DNA from 3 places in the Solibacillus sp. FSL W7-1472 genome. Region 3 is predicted to be linked to each of the others. Evidence: predicted binding sites of a transcription regulator. Region 3 holds the regulator's gene; each other region holds the start of a gene.

Region 1 (4,445 bases), 1.7 Mb from region 3:
TTTTATACTTCTGAAAATCGGTTCGTATTTCCAGTTAGTTGTGATAATTTCCAGTACAGATCGACTAAATTCGATAAGCGGATGATAAAGCATCGCCCGCTTCTCATTTGAGAAAAACGGAATTTCATACTGTGTAAAGGTCGTTCCGATAATCGCATCATATACATCTGCCTGACGGTACATAATCCCGATATCTTTATAACGCAGCCCCTTTTCCAGAACGAGCTGTTTAATTTCCTGGGCAATACCTTGCACTTCTGCGCGCGGATTTACGCCTTCCAATATTTTCGTGTGTCCCGTTGATTCGACTGGTCTATCGGTAATTTTGTCGAAGCAATGTTCAATATGGAGCAAGTCCCGATTTGACGCACGGTAGTTTACTTCTAAATGAACACGCGGCTCCTCTTCAATATCAATTCCTCGTTCGAATCGTAACTTTTGCAGCTCATTCTTTATTTTGTCATACGTCATCGCAGCTCTGTAAAATACCGAGCCTTCCAGTAGATCCATTTGCGGGTCTTCCATCGGGAGCACAATTGTGACACTCTTCGCATAAATAAGCAGCTCTTTTAAAATGGCAAATTCCTGTCCATTAAACGAAACAAACCCGTCCAGATAAATATCGGTATTGCGCAAGCTTTCCATTTTCGGAATGCGTTCAATTAGCAGCGGGAAATAGCCATCGCCATCAATATAATCTGTCCCGATCCGTTCATGCAGCTGCTTTAAAATAATATTCAGGTCATGTAATTTATGAAGCAGTACTTCACTTGCCCCATTTAATCTTAATGACTCGATCAATGGCTCGATTGTTTCCACATCGATATGATATTGGCTGAATTCCTTTAAAATCTGCTCGACTTCTTTCGTAAAACCGGGTTTACCTGCCGCGCGTTTAAATAATAGGAACTCTTCCTGATGTTCTTCCAAAATACGTCGTAACAGCATGCGGTACCCTGTGCCGTCAATACGTTCGCGGGCGATACCTCCTTCATTTTGCAGCACAAACCAGGCCAGCCGTTTGAATGTCATAACCTGTGCACGCATCATTCCTTCAATGTCATAGTTCGTCGTCAGCTCATATTCCGTTGTAAACGACATTTGGTCAGGAACTAAAATAAAAATTGGATATCCAAATATATTTGTTTTTAACTCATTGACTATTTCACGGTGTATCAAAGTCGTTTTCCCCGTGCCTGCCCGTCCTGTTATAACTCGTAACGTCACAATTCCCACCTCACTTCTATTTCTTTCTTCTATTATAATATAAGAATGCATGTTCGCGCATTAATTGCCATCATACAAAAAAGCCCTGTCTTTTCACAATTTGTTAAAAGACAAGACTGAAGCATTTTTATTTATGTTTTCGTAATTTTCCAATCTCACGCAAATCTCTTTCCACACGCTTATTTAAAATGTGTTCGATCAATTTGCCGATTCCCCAAATAATTAAAATAATCACAGCTGAAATAATAAGTTTTCCAGGAGAGGTTAAAATATCACGTAGATCACTGCCTAAATAGCTAATCAAGAAGATCAAGATCGGTTTTGATATAAGGAGAGTCAAAAAATAATATTTCTTTTTTATATTGGATAATCCCGCGACCGTATTGACAACGACAACAGGTGTAAATGGCAGGCACAGCAGCACAAACAATGGTGTAAATCCTCTAATGTCCACCCAGTTAATCAGTTTTTTCACTTGTTTCTGCTCTTTAATCCGACGGAAAAGACGATACTTCCCAAACATGCGAATCATGAGAAAGAACATGTAGGAGCCTGCGACCGTTCCAAGCCATGACAGTAAAAACCCCCAAAATAACCCGTAAGCTGCAGCATTGGCGATGATGATTACAAACAGCGGCAATACAGGAATAAATGATTCCAGGAACGTTAAAAAAATGCCGAAAAACGGACCTAACAGTTTATATTTTTCTACAATTGTTTCAATATTATCGATTGTCATCCAATCTAACATAACAGCTCACCCCTACCAAAAACGATAAAAATTCCTGAAGCTACACAATGTTGTCTAGTACAATTTAATCTTAACATAATTTCTTTATACCCGTTTTCACCAAAAAAAAGAACCTCGTCTTAACGAGATTCTTTTGAAATTAACTAACAACTAATAATCCAATTTTATGGTTATCATCTCGATGGACAACATGCTGGGCTAGACGCAATTCACCTGAATGATCAAGCACTTCCAAGCGACAATGGGCAGCATTAATCTGCAATGCTTTGTACAAATCTTCTTCTGTAAAAACATCTTGTCCATTTACACGTTTAATAATTTCACCTGCAGCAAGTCCCATTTTCTCAGCAGGAGAATCTGGTAAAATGCCGGCAATCATCACACCTTTATCACTGCGTACAACAGCATAACTGTTGCGGTCCTCTGAGCGGCTATAATGAATACCGATAATTGTACGGGAAATTGCACCTAGTGCTAATGCAGCTGCACCTAGTATCGGCAGGAAATAAGCCGCTAGTCCGACAACCAGCACAAATTGTCCTATCATAATAATCGAGCGTCCCATTTGAGGATACACATTCATCGGCAGCTTTTGGCGCACCATCTGCTGGAATCCGATAATAAACGGGAAAACAATGATCGAAAACTGTTCTGCTCCGATTGTAAATTGTGGCCAATAAGGCGCAAAGTTTTGAATGCCTTCACCTGGAATAATCGTAAAGACAGGTAAAATCCAAAGCTGCTTACTGAAATAGCCTATCCCATTTAATCCACGCTTTGTTTTCTCCACAATCGGTGAAGCAAAACGGGCACCATACCGGCGAATTAAAATTCCCTCCGCCATGAGTAAGAGCCCCGTCATCATTGGAATTGTCATAACAAGATCATTTGTAACATTTCTGCCTGCCAATTCGAGTGTTCCGATTGTATATGACCAATCTTGCCATTGCATCCAAACGATTCCACAAAAAGCAACCGCCATCACAATCGCTGGCGATAATAATTGATACATATAAATGAGTAAACCTACGAAACTTACAATAAAAACAATTGTCAATAATTCGAGTGATACTGTTAAGCCTATTACAAGACTAAATAAGGAAATAATAACGGACAGCATAAAACCCATCGCAAGCATATTTTTCAGCTCGGACCAGCCACCTAGTATCCGTCGGTTAAAATACCTTCGTTCGCGCTTCACTCGGCGATATCCTAAATAAACTGCGGAAATGATGGCGACATAAAACAAAGGATTTATAAAAAATCGGCCAATCCCTTTTAAAATTTCAATCAAAATTGTTCCATCCATATTCTCACCTACCGTACGAATAATTGTACCAAATCCTTTGCGTAATGCGTAGTCCCATTTGTACCGGAAATAAAATAAAGGCTTGTCGGGAAAATTGAAAATCTACGGGTGAGTTAAATAAATTGGATATTCTTCAGATCGTTTTTATGTTTATCATATAAAAAAGCCCGTTTCACTATGAAACGAGCCCTCAATATGTTTTACACTGTCCATCACTCAAACTGATGCATAATATAACTGATCGCCATCTGCAGTTGCATGTCATTTACTTTTGACTGTTTGAATGTTTGCAGTTCTTCTGTTAATTCATGGAAAAATACTTCATCCATATAGCTTCCTTCTGCAATATCATGCTTTTTTCTGAAGCTTTCCACTTCCTGTGCCGTATCCTTATCAAAGAATCCATCTGTCCGGCTGATGCTGTAGCCGAGTTCACTTAAAATGCGCTGGCTGTAGGCAACTTCTTCACTGTATTCTCCCTCTTCAAAGCGGCCTTTCAGTATTTTTGTTTCTACACTATAAAGCGGATGCTGTGTCACTTCGACATCTGGTTCAATCCCTACATCATGGATCCACTTTTTCGAAGGAGTAAGCCATTTATTCGTCGACAATTTTACTTCTCCGCCGTTTTGAAGATCCCATGTTTGTTGGACCGTTCCTTTACCGAAGCTCGTCACCCCAATAATGACCGAACGTTTCCAGTCTTGCAGGGCACCGGCAAACACTTCACTGGCTGATGCGCTTCCTTCATTTTGGATAAGTGTTAGAGGTGTGTCACGCAGCCAATTTACATAAGGCTGGAACTGTTCCACTTCCTTTGTTTTCAGTGGCTCTGTTACACCGTCATGATTTTGCATATACGCAAAGATTTTTTCTTTTTGCTCGAACATGCTCATCATTTGGGCAACACTATGTAAATAGCCACCTGGATTGTCCCGCACATCAATGATTAACCCTTCTACTTCCTCCTTCATCACTCCATCAAGAGCCTCTTTCCATTCTTCTGCTGTTTTTTCACCAAATAGATTGATTGTTATATAGCCGAGTTTTCTTCCTTCTACTTCGAGAACTTCAGCTTCCACCGTATCATTTTTCAAACGTTCTCTTTTCACGACCAACTTTAAATGCTGGTCCAGTTCCGGTCGATAAATGACAAGT
Region 2 (4,445 bases), 910 kb from region 3:
GCCTTTATCGCCCTGTTATTCGGGATGTTTTTAAAGGGCGTTACACCGGAAGTGTTAATAAACCCTGCTGCTATTTTAATTATTATTTTTGGTACGATTGCTGCAGTTACAATCGCTTTCCCAATGAAGGAATTAAAAAGAATTCCAAAGCTTTTTAAAATTTTATTTTCAGAAACAAAACTCGCGAGTGATATCGACTTGATCAAAATGTTTTCACAATGGGCAGATTTAGCTCGTCGTGAAGGGCTATTGGCATTAGAAAGCAAAGCAGCTGAAATTGAAGATCCATTTTTAAAAAATGGACTGACATTAGCGATTGATGGACAAAACGCAGACTATATTCGCGATGTTTTAACAGAGGAAGTTGAAGCGCTGGAAGACCGCCATGCAAGTGGAGCAGGCATTTTTTCACAAGCAGGTACTTATGCACCGACACTTGGGGTATTAGGTGCTGTAGTAGGCCTTATTGCTGCATTAAAAGATATGTCTGATATTGATAAATTAGGACACGCCATTTCAGCGGCCTTTGTTGCGACATTATTAGGTATCTTTACTGGGTACGTATTATGGCATCCTTTTGCAAACAAGTTAAAACGTAAATCCGCTGTAGAAGTTAAGCAAAAGCTAATGATGATTGAAGGGATTTTATCCGTACTTGAAGGTGAAGCACCTAGAGTAATCGAGCAAAAGCTGGCTTCATATTTAACAATGGAAGAACGTAAGCAAATTACCGAAAGCGGGGCGGGTGGCCTTGGCAAAGAAGCGTAAAAGACATAAAAAGCATGAGGAACATATTGACGAGTCCTGGTTAGTACCTTATGCAGATATATTAACGTTATTACTAGCATTATTTATTGTACTTTTTGCATCAAGCTCAGTGGATGAGAAAAAATTGGAGCAAATGTCTGCAGTATTTAATAATATTTTTACCGGTGGCACAGGTGTAATGGACAACTCATCTATCATACAAACACCGGATAACTCTACACCAACAGGTATCTCTAAATATATGGAAGATCAGCAACGCCTACATGAAACGCAAAACCGTGTGGACGAGTTTATTGCGATTAATGAGCTGGAAGACCAGTTTGAAACGAAAATGACAGAAGAGGGATTATTAATTACCATCCGGGACAGTATTTTATTCGATATGGGACGAGCAGATGTGAAAGCGGAATATGCAACAATTGCTGACGAGCTTGCTCAATTATTAATGTTTGATCCACCGCGTAATATTGTCATTACTGGTCATACAGATAATGTACCGATTAAGACACCTGAATTCGATTCCAACTGGGATCTGTCTGTAATGCGTGCAGTAAACTTCATGAAAGAAATCGTTTCAGGAAATGAACAACTTGATTCCAAATACTTCAGTGTAAAAGGTTTCGGAGAATTCCAGCCGATAGCTACGAATGATACTAAAGAAGGCAGAGCTAAAAACCGCCGTGTTGAGGTGCTCGTACAGCCACGTATAGCAGAAAATGGCGATGTAATAGTAGAATAGCAAGAAAGCTGTTTGGAAGGGAAACTTTCCAAACAGCTTTTTTATTATGTCACAGCTCATAAAAGAAGAAAGTACTTCCATACTACGCAAGACGAAAAATTTAATATTAATTTGACATTACGTAAACAAAAGTTTATAATTATAAACAAATGTTTGATTAGAGGTGATAAAGTTGAATGAAAAGGAAAAATTGATTTTCCAATTAATAAAGAAGAATCCCTACTTATCACAACAGGAAATGGCAGAACAACTGGGAATGTCCAGGCCAGCGCTAGCTAATATAATCTCATCGCTTATAAAACGAGGGGAAATTTTAGGACGTGCCTATGTTTTGCCAGAGAAAAATCAAATCATTGCAATTGGTGGTGCCAATATCGATCGTAAATTCACTATTGAGCAAAATGTCCAATTAGGGACTTCCAATCCTGCTTCTGTTACAGAATCGGTAGGCGGTGTTGCCCGCAATATAGCTGAAAACTTAGGGCGGTTAGGTAACCGTGTTTCCTTAATTACTGTAATGGGTGAAGATCATGATAGTGCATTTATTGAACAAAATTGTAAGAGTATGATGAATGTGGATTTAGTAGAGAAATTAAACGATTATAATACAGGTTCTTATACAGCAGTACTTGATAATATGGGTGAACTGGTAATATCGATGGCAAATATGGCGATTTATGATCAGTTGTTGCCGAGTATTTTAAAAAAGCACGAAGCGATACTACAAAATGCCAGCTGTATTGTCATTGACTTAAACAGCCCGTTAGAAACAGTAGAATATATTAGGAATTTCGCAATAGAGCGTAATATCGCATTGGCGGTTATCCCTGTTTCTTCACCTAAGATGAAAAATATGTCGCAGGATCTGCACGGTATCCGTTACTTTATTTGCAATCGAGATGAAGCGGAAAGCTATTTAAATGTGAAGCTGGAAACATATAGCCAATATGAAAAGGCTGTTAACATGTTGTTGCAAAAAGGAGCGGAGCATGTTGTGCTCACTCTTGGCGAACATGGAGTAATGGTGGGGAACGAAGGTAATATAGTACACTACAAAGCCATTGCAACTAGAAATATAGTAGATGTTACAGGTGCCGGAGATGCTTTTGTTAGTGCATTTTTACATGGTGTATTAAACGATGAAGAGCTTGAAGAAGCAATCCAGCTCGGGTTGGTAAATGCATCGAAAACATTGCAATCGGATAAAACAGTACGTGAAGATTTAACAAAAGATAATTTAATTGAATGGAGGAATTTATAATGAAACAATATTTATCATATTCACAAGAGGTATTAGAAGCTAAAGAGAAAGGCTTACCAATCGTAGCGTTGGAATCAACGATTATTTCACACGGTATGCCATATCCTCAAAATGTACAAACAGCTCGTGAAGTAGAACAAATTATTCGTGATGGCGGTGCAGTACCGGCAACAATCGCATTAATCGATGGGAAAATTAAAATCGGCCTATCTGATGAAGAATTAGAAATGTTCGGTAATGCTCAAGGTGTAGCAAAAACAAGCCGTCGTGATATTGGCTATTTACTTGCAACAAAGAAAATCGGTGCAACTACTGTAGCGGCAACAATGATCTGTGCTGAGCTAGCTGGTATTGAACTATTCGTAACAGGCGGTATTGGTGGGGTTCACCGTGGCGCTGAAACTACAATGGATATTTCTGCAGACTTGGAAGAACTGGCAATGACAAATGTGGCTGTAGTATGTGCAGGTGCCAAATCAATTTTAGACATCGGCTTAACATTGGAATACCTTGAAACTAAAGGTGTACCGGTAATTGGTTACGGAACAGATAAATTGCCTGCATTCTATGCACGTGAAAGTGAATTCGATGTAAATATCCGCGTTGATTCTGCAGAAGAAACTGCTGCAATTCTACGTGCTAAGTGGGATTTAGGTTTACGTGGCGGTGCATTGATCGCAAATCCGATCCCAGTAGAAGATGCTATGGAATCAAGTGTTATTGACGGAATTATTGACAATGCATTAAATGAAGCGAAAGAACAAGGCATCGCAGGCAAAAATGTAACGCCATTCTTATTAGGTAAAGTGAAAGAGCTGACAGAAGGTAAATCACTGGATGCCAATATTGCCCTTGTTAAACATAATGCCCGTGTAGGTGCAAAAATTGCTGTCGAATTAAATAAATAATTAATATTTCCTGGGGAATAGGGAATAAAAAAAGAAGCTTGTCGAATTAATCGATGAGCTTCTTTTTCACACTATGCTATTGATGTTATTTACGAAGGGCGCCTAGTTCAGCTACGATGGCATTCATTTCACTTGGGCTAAATGAATCGCGTTTCATAACCATTTCGTATAAATATTGCAGATCTTCGTATTTTTCTTCATCAAATGCAGAAGACTGCATAGCATCAACATTTACCATACGAAGTTTTTCTTTAATTTGCTCGATCATATAGATGACATTCTGTTGCGACGGGTTGGATAAGTCCATAATTTTTGCCCCTACCTTTCAATGTTTACAAAAATATCATTTCATGCAACCATCAACTTGTCAACAGGATAAAGTTGACTGAATACTTTTAATAATATTGGATATTCGTTAAAATACATATAGATAAGTTTTATGAAAAAGTATTAGGGGAATACGAAAGCATATAGTAGGAGGAGAAAACTAATGAAAAGTAAACTATTACCTTTTATAGCAATTGGAGCAGTAACAGGTGCAGCAATTAGTATGTTGGATAAACAAACACGTGAGCATACTGTAGAAACAGCAAAGAAAGCAAAAGATACAGTAGCATACTATGCTGAAAATCGTGATGAATTAGTGGCGTTAGTAGAAACTAAGATGGAACAAGCACAATCTTTGTATGGGACAGTAAATAATGGTGTCCAATCAATTATGCAAAATGAAAATGATATTAAAGAGTTACCTGCTACAATTCAAAGTATG
Region 3 (4,445 bases):
ATCCATGAAAATCTCCACATCATTATAGCCGAATGTTTTCGCATACTTTGTCAGCTCTTCTTGCTGACGTACTAGTGACGTTTCCTGTGTATTTTTATCCGTACTGACACGGCAATAAATTACTGCTTTAGTTTTTATCATTGTTCCCTCTCACTACTTTAATCGATTGCATATCAGTGGATTCATTCAGCTGGGCAATGTATTGTGAATCTTTTTCTACAGGTACAACCAGTACTTGTCCTAAAACAACTTTTTCATCCAGCAATCCGTTTTCCTTTTTCACTTCATCGATCCAATCATGCTTAGCCATTTTACCACGGTATTGTTCTGCCAACGACCATAAAGTATCGCCATGCTCTATGCTAACGTGTTCGTATAATTCTATTTTATCGTCCTGCATCATGAATAAAGCAATCATAAGTACAGAGAATAGTAGAAACATTGATGTAAAGCCATTTAGTTTAGTTTTTTTCATTTGTAAAACCCTCTTTCGAATATATGTTCGGAATATTTGTTCTCATAATAATACGAACATATGTTTTTGTCAACCGTTTTTTCGAACTTATGTTTGCATTCGTGTTCGCATACTGCTATACTTACTTTAAGAAAAATAGCATGATAAAGAGGTGAGTTAGTTGACACAAAAAATTTCAAAGCGGCAGCAGGCTATTCTAACTTTTATAAAAGAGGAAGTTCGTTCTAAAGGCTATCCGCCATCAGTACGCGAAATTGGAGAAGCGGTAGGTTTAGCTTCCAGTTCAACTGTCCACGGGCATTTAGCTCGTTTAGAAAGTAAAGGGCTTATCCGTCGTGACCCTACTAAACCGCGTGCCATTGAAATATTGGACCAGGAAGAGATGAACATCACCAAACAAGGTGTCATCCATGTTCCGTTAATCGGTAAAGTTACAGCTGGTCTGCCTATTTCCGCAATCGAGGATATTCAGGAATATTTCCCGTTGCCGGATGCTTACGGCTCACCGGAAGAAGAACTATTTATGCTTGAAATTATGGGTGAATCCATGATTGAAGCCGGAATTTTAAATGGGGATTATGTAATCGTCAAAAAAACGTCTACCGCGAACAATGGAGAGATTGTTGTAGCAATGACGGAAGATGATGAAGCGACAGTCAAACGCTTTTACAAAGAAAAAACTCATTTCCGCTTACAGCCTGAGAACAGTTCAATGGAGCCGATCATTGTCAATCAGGTTTCTATTTTAGGTAAAGTAGTCGGCCTCTATCGAAATATTCATTAATCAGAAGCTTGCCATTCTAATAGAATCGGCAAGTTTTTTAATGGAATAAAAAAACTCAGCCGTAAACGACTGAGCCTTTTATTACTTATGGCATGCTTCTATAAAACTTTTAAATAAGCGCTGTGCATAAACATCCCCGTTTGGCGCCAATTCTTCCGGGTGCCATTGTACCGCCACACAATACGGATGGGAATTGTGTTCAATTCCTTCAATAATGCCGTCTTTCGCAACTGCCGAAACAAGAAGTCCTTCCCCTAACTTTCCTACAGATTGATGGTGAAAAGTGTTAACACGGAATGTTTCTTCTGTAAAAATCTCCTTAAATTTCGGTGTCTTCACTTCAACGGTATGTGCCAATTCTCCACGCTTTGAAGGTTGTTTATGTAAGATTGTATTCTCTACCTGTGATGGTATATCCTGAATTATCGTACCTCCGAATGCAACATTCATAATTTGTTGTCCACGGCAAATACCTAGAACAGGCATTTGTCTTTTAAAGGCTGCCTTCATTAATAAAAGATCGCTGTCATCACGCTTTCTAACAACACTACCGATATGACGGTGCGGTTCCTCATTAAACAATAATGGATCGATATCCGCTCCACCAATTAATACGAGGCCATCAACTAAATTTAATACTGCTTCTACGTTTTCTTCCGTAGCATTCGGTATACAAATTGGTATACCCCCCGCTAGTTCTATCGACGTCAAATATGCGTTGTTTATATCCAATTTCTTGTCAAAATCATACATTGTTAATCCAATAATCGGTTTCATTCATTCTATCCCCTTACAATTTAAAGATAATTCCAATTATTTAAATTATACTATTTCGTTAAGCTAAGTTACTACAAAAATATAAAAGGATTGCCTGATTGCAACCCTTTCCCTTTTAAACAATTTCCAGTTGTTTTATAAAATACTGTTTAATTTCTTTCCAGTTGTTCACACGCATGAAACCTTCTTCTGATCGATTGTACGGCATCGAATACAATATACCTGTTCCTTTAAATGACTTGAGTTGGCGTGGGCTATCGTCAATTAAATAATCAGTATGTATTACCGCTTTATTTCCACAAAACACTATGTTCTGTGTTTTAATAAATGGTAAATACTCCATTAACCAATCGTACTTCGCTGTAAATGACCCGGGTACATCCATGGCAGCTGTCGCAATATAAATCTCATAATGCTCCTGCAGCTCTCGAATGACATCAATTGCATCTTCATCCAGTACTTTTAAATCTCTGAAATAGCCGGGCTCATTTAATAGAGCAAATAATTTTTTCGCATCTTCTCTAGGTAAATCGCGCTGTGTCGTCAGAAGAAATTCTTCATCGGTAAAATTTGTCCCGAAATTCTCGTTATATGTAACACATAATTTCGAATAAAAGTCAGCCAGCACCTGGTCCATATCGATGGCAATGCTTTTTTTCATGTAATAGCCTCCTTGAAAATTCCTAATTTTAGTTTATACAATTGTATGGCGAAAAAACAAGGTATAACTCTTTACAATTAACAGCGTACATATTTACGTTTAAAGCCGATTCGTCCTTTTTCCACCTGTTTTTCTATTTCAGCAAAAGCGTGCAGCAAACCCGGCTTTTTCCCTTCACGTTTCGTTTCAATTGGCCCGATTTCCTTAGCGAATTGGACAGCCTCTTCATGTAGAGGTTTAAATGAAACACCTACTGTCATGACAAAGTTATTCATTGCTACTTGTGTACGTGGTGGTGCTTGACGGATATTTTGTTTTACATACTCAAGCATACCCAATAATTTTTCTTTTGAAAATTCTTCATCTTTACGATTGCCGAGCTGCCAGCAGTAACAATGCCAACCTGCCGACATTTTTAGTTCCTCACCACTTGCAATCCATTTATCGCTTACTTCTTGCGCAATATCGGATTCAGCCAAAGTCACTGCAACAACATAATCGGAAATCATATAAAAATAGGCTTGTTCAATCCAGCGATCGTAATCTTCTTCAGTCATTGCTTTCGGATCCGCAATAACCCCGGCAAAATACATTGCATCATAGTTGCCTGTCGCATAAAGCTGTTCAGCCAGCTCCTGATTTATTTTTATTTGTTTTACATACGGTTTCATCGAGCCAGTCGTTACACCGAATAACGGCTCCTTTGCTCCATTGGACATATAAATCTTTTTTGTACGCTCTTTACCCAATGCCTCTAATTCTTGCATCATTGTATCAAGTTTCATAATAGCCTCCTTATGTTCAATCGGTAAATTTTAATCCTTCTTATTATACGATTTATATACTTATCATTCCAAGGTACTGAAGCATTGGTGATCGCACATTTAAAATTTTTAAAAAATTGGCAATTGATTTAACCGAATAATAAAGCAACCTCTGAACAGAATAATGTCAGGAGGTGATTTTGATGTCAAAAAATAAAAACATCAATAACAAGAATAACGCCGAATTCGGAATGGAAACGGATGTTAACCAAGTAATGCAGCAAAACCAAAAAGCTGAAGCTAAAAAGCAACAAGCTTCTGGTGCGTTTGCAAATAGCGGTTTGCAGAAGAAACTGAATTCAATGAATGCTGAGTTTGGTATGGAAACAAACGTTAACCAGGTGAAACAGCAAAACCAGCAAGCTGAAGCTAAAAAGCAACAAGCTTCTGGTGTGTTTACAAACAGTGGTTTACAGAAAAAACTCACTTCAATGAACGCTGAGTTTGGGATGGAAACAGATGTTAACCAGGTAAAACAGCAAAACCAGCAAGCTGAAGCTAAAAAACAGCAAGCTTCTGGCTCTTACGGTAAAAACCGTTTCCAAAACGGCAATAAATAATGCATTATTGAACCGGCAATTTATATTGCCGGTTTCTTTTATATTATACGAATAAATTACAACAGTTATTTTGGTTAAAATTGAATACGACTATACAAAAAAAATGCAAAAAAAAGAGCTGGAATTTTAGCCCCAGCCCTTTCTTCTTAGTACATTTTCATATATTGGTCGCGTTCCCACTGGTGAACAGTTGAACGGTACATATCGAACTCAATTTCTTTTGCTTCTTTAAAGTTCGCATAGATATGGTTGCCTAATGCTCTTTGAACCACTTCATCTTTTGCTAGTAATGCTAATGCATCATCTAAAGCTGCAGGCAGATTATCGATGCCGTTAGCTTTACGCTCTTCTTCGCTCATTACAT

Evidence for each region. Region 3 encodes LexA, which represses DNA repair genes until DNA is damaged. Its sites were predicted from a motif close to CGAACATATGTTCG; they were not measured.
Region 1: addB (helicase-exonuclease AddAB subunit AddB) is a predicted target of LexA. The motif match lies at 1,270-1,283, and genes of this name have one in related genera.
Region 2: MKY07_RS17100 (carbohydrate kinase) is a predicted target of LexA. The motif match lies at 1,650-1,663, and genes of this name have one in related genera.

What each region holds. Positions count from the first base shown of each region.
Region 1 is NZ_CP150208.1:758,122-762,566, reverse strand. It holds gene addB (helicase-exonuclease AddAB subunit AddB) at 1-1,227, opposite strand, end outside; gene MKY07_RS03610 (TVP38/TMEM64 family protein) at 1,355-1,978, opposite strand; gene MKY07_RS03605 (PDZ domain-containing protein) at 2,118-3,287, opposite strand; gene MKY07_RS03600 (S41 family peptidase) at 3,500-4,445, opposite strand, start outside.
Region 2 is NZ_CP150208.1:3,407,314-3,411,758, reverse strand. It holds gene motA (flagellar motor stator protein MotA) at 1-768, shown strand, start outside; gene motB (flagellar motor protein MotB) at 752-1,507, shown strand; gene MKY07_RS17100 (carbohydrate kinase) at 1,680-2,768, shown strand; gene MKY07_RS17095 (pseudouridine-5'-phosphate glycosidase) at 2,768-3,676, shown strand; gene MKY07_RS17090 (DUF1128 domain-containing protein) at 3,762-3,983, opposite strand; gene MKY07_RS17085 (hypothetical protein) at 4,167-4,445, shown strand, end outside.
Region 3 is NZ_CP150208.1:2,493,565-2,498,009, forward strand. It holds gene MKY07_RS12425 (recombinase family protein) at 1-141, opposite strand, end outside; gene MKY07_RS12430 (LysM peptidoglycan-binding domain-containing protein) at 128-475, opposite strand; gene lexA (transcriptional repressor LexA) at 636-1,259, shown strand; gene MKY07_RS12440 (gamma-glutamyl-gamma-aminobutyrate hydrolase family protein) at 1,341-2,036, opposite strand; gene MKY07_RS12445 (5'-3'-deoxyribonucleotidase) at 2,152-2,697, opposite strand; gene MKY07_RS12450 (DNA alkylation repair protein) at 2,775-3,482, opposite strand; gene MKY07_RS12455 (gamma-type small acid-soluble spore protein) at 3,665-4,081, shown strand; gene glnA (type I glutamate--ammonia ligase) at 4,228-4,445, opposite strand, start outside.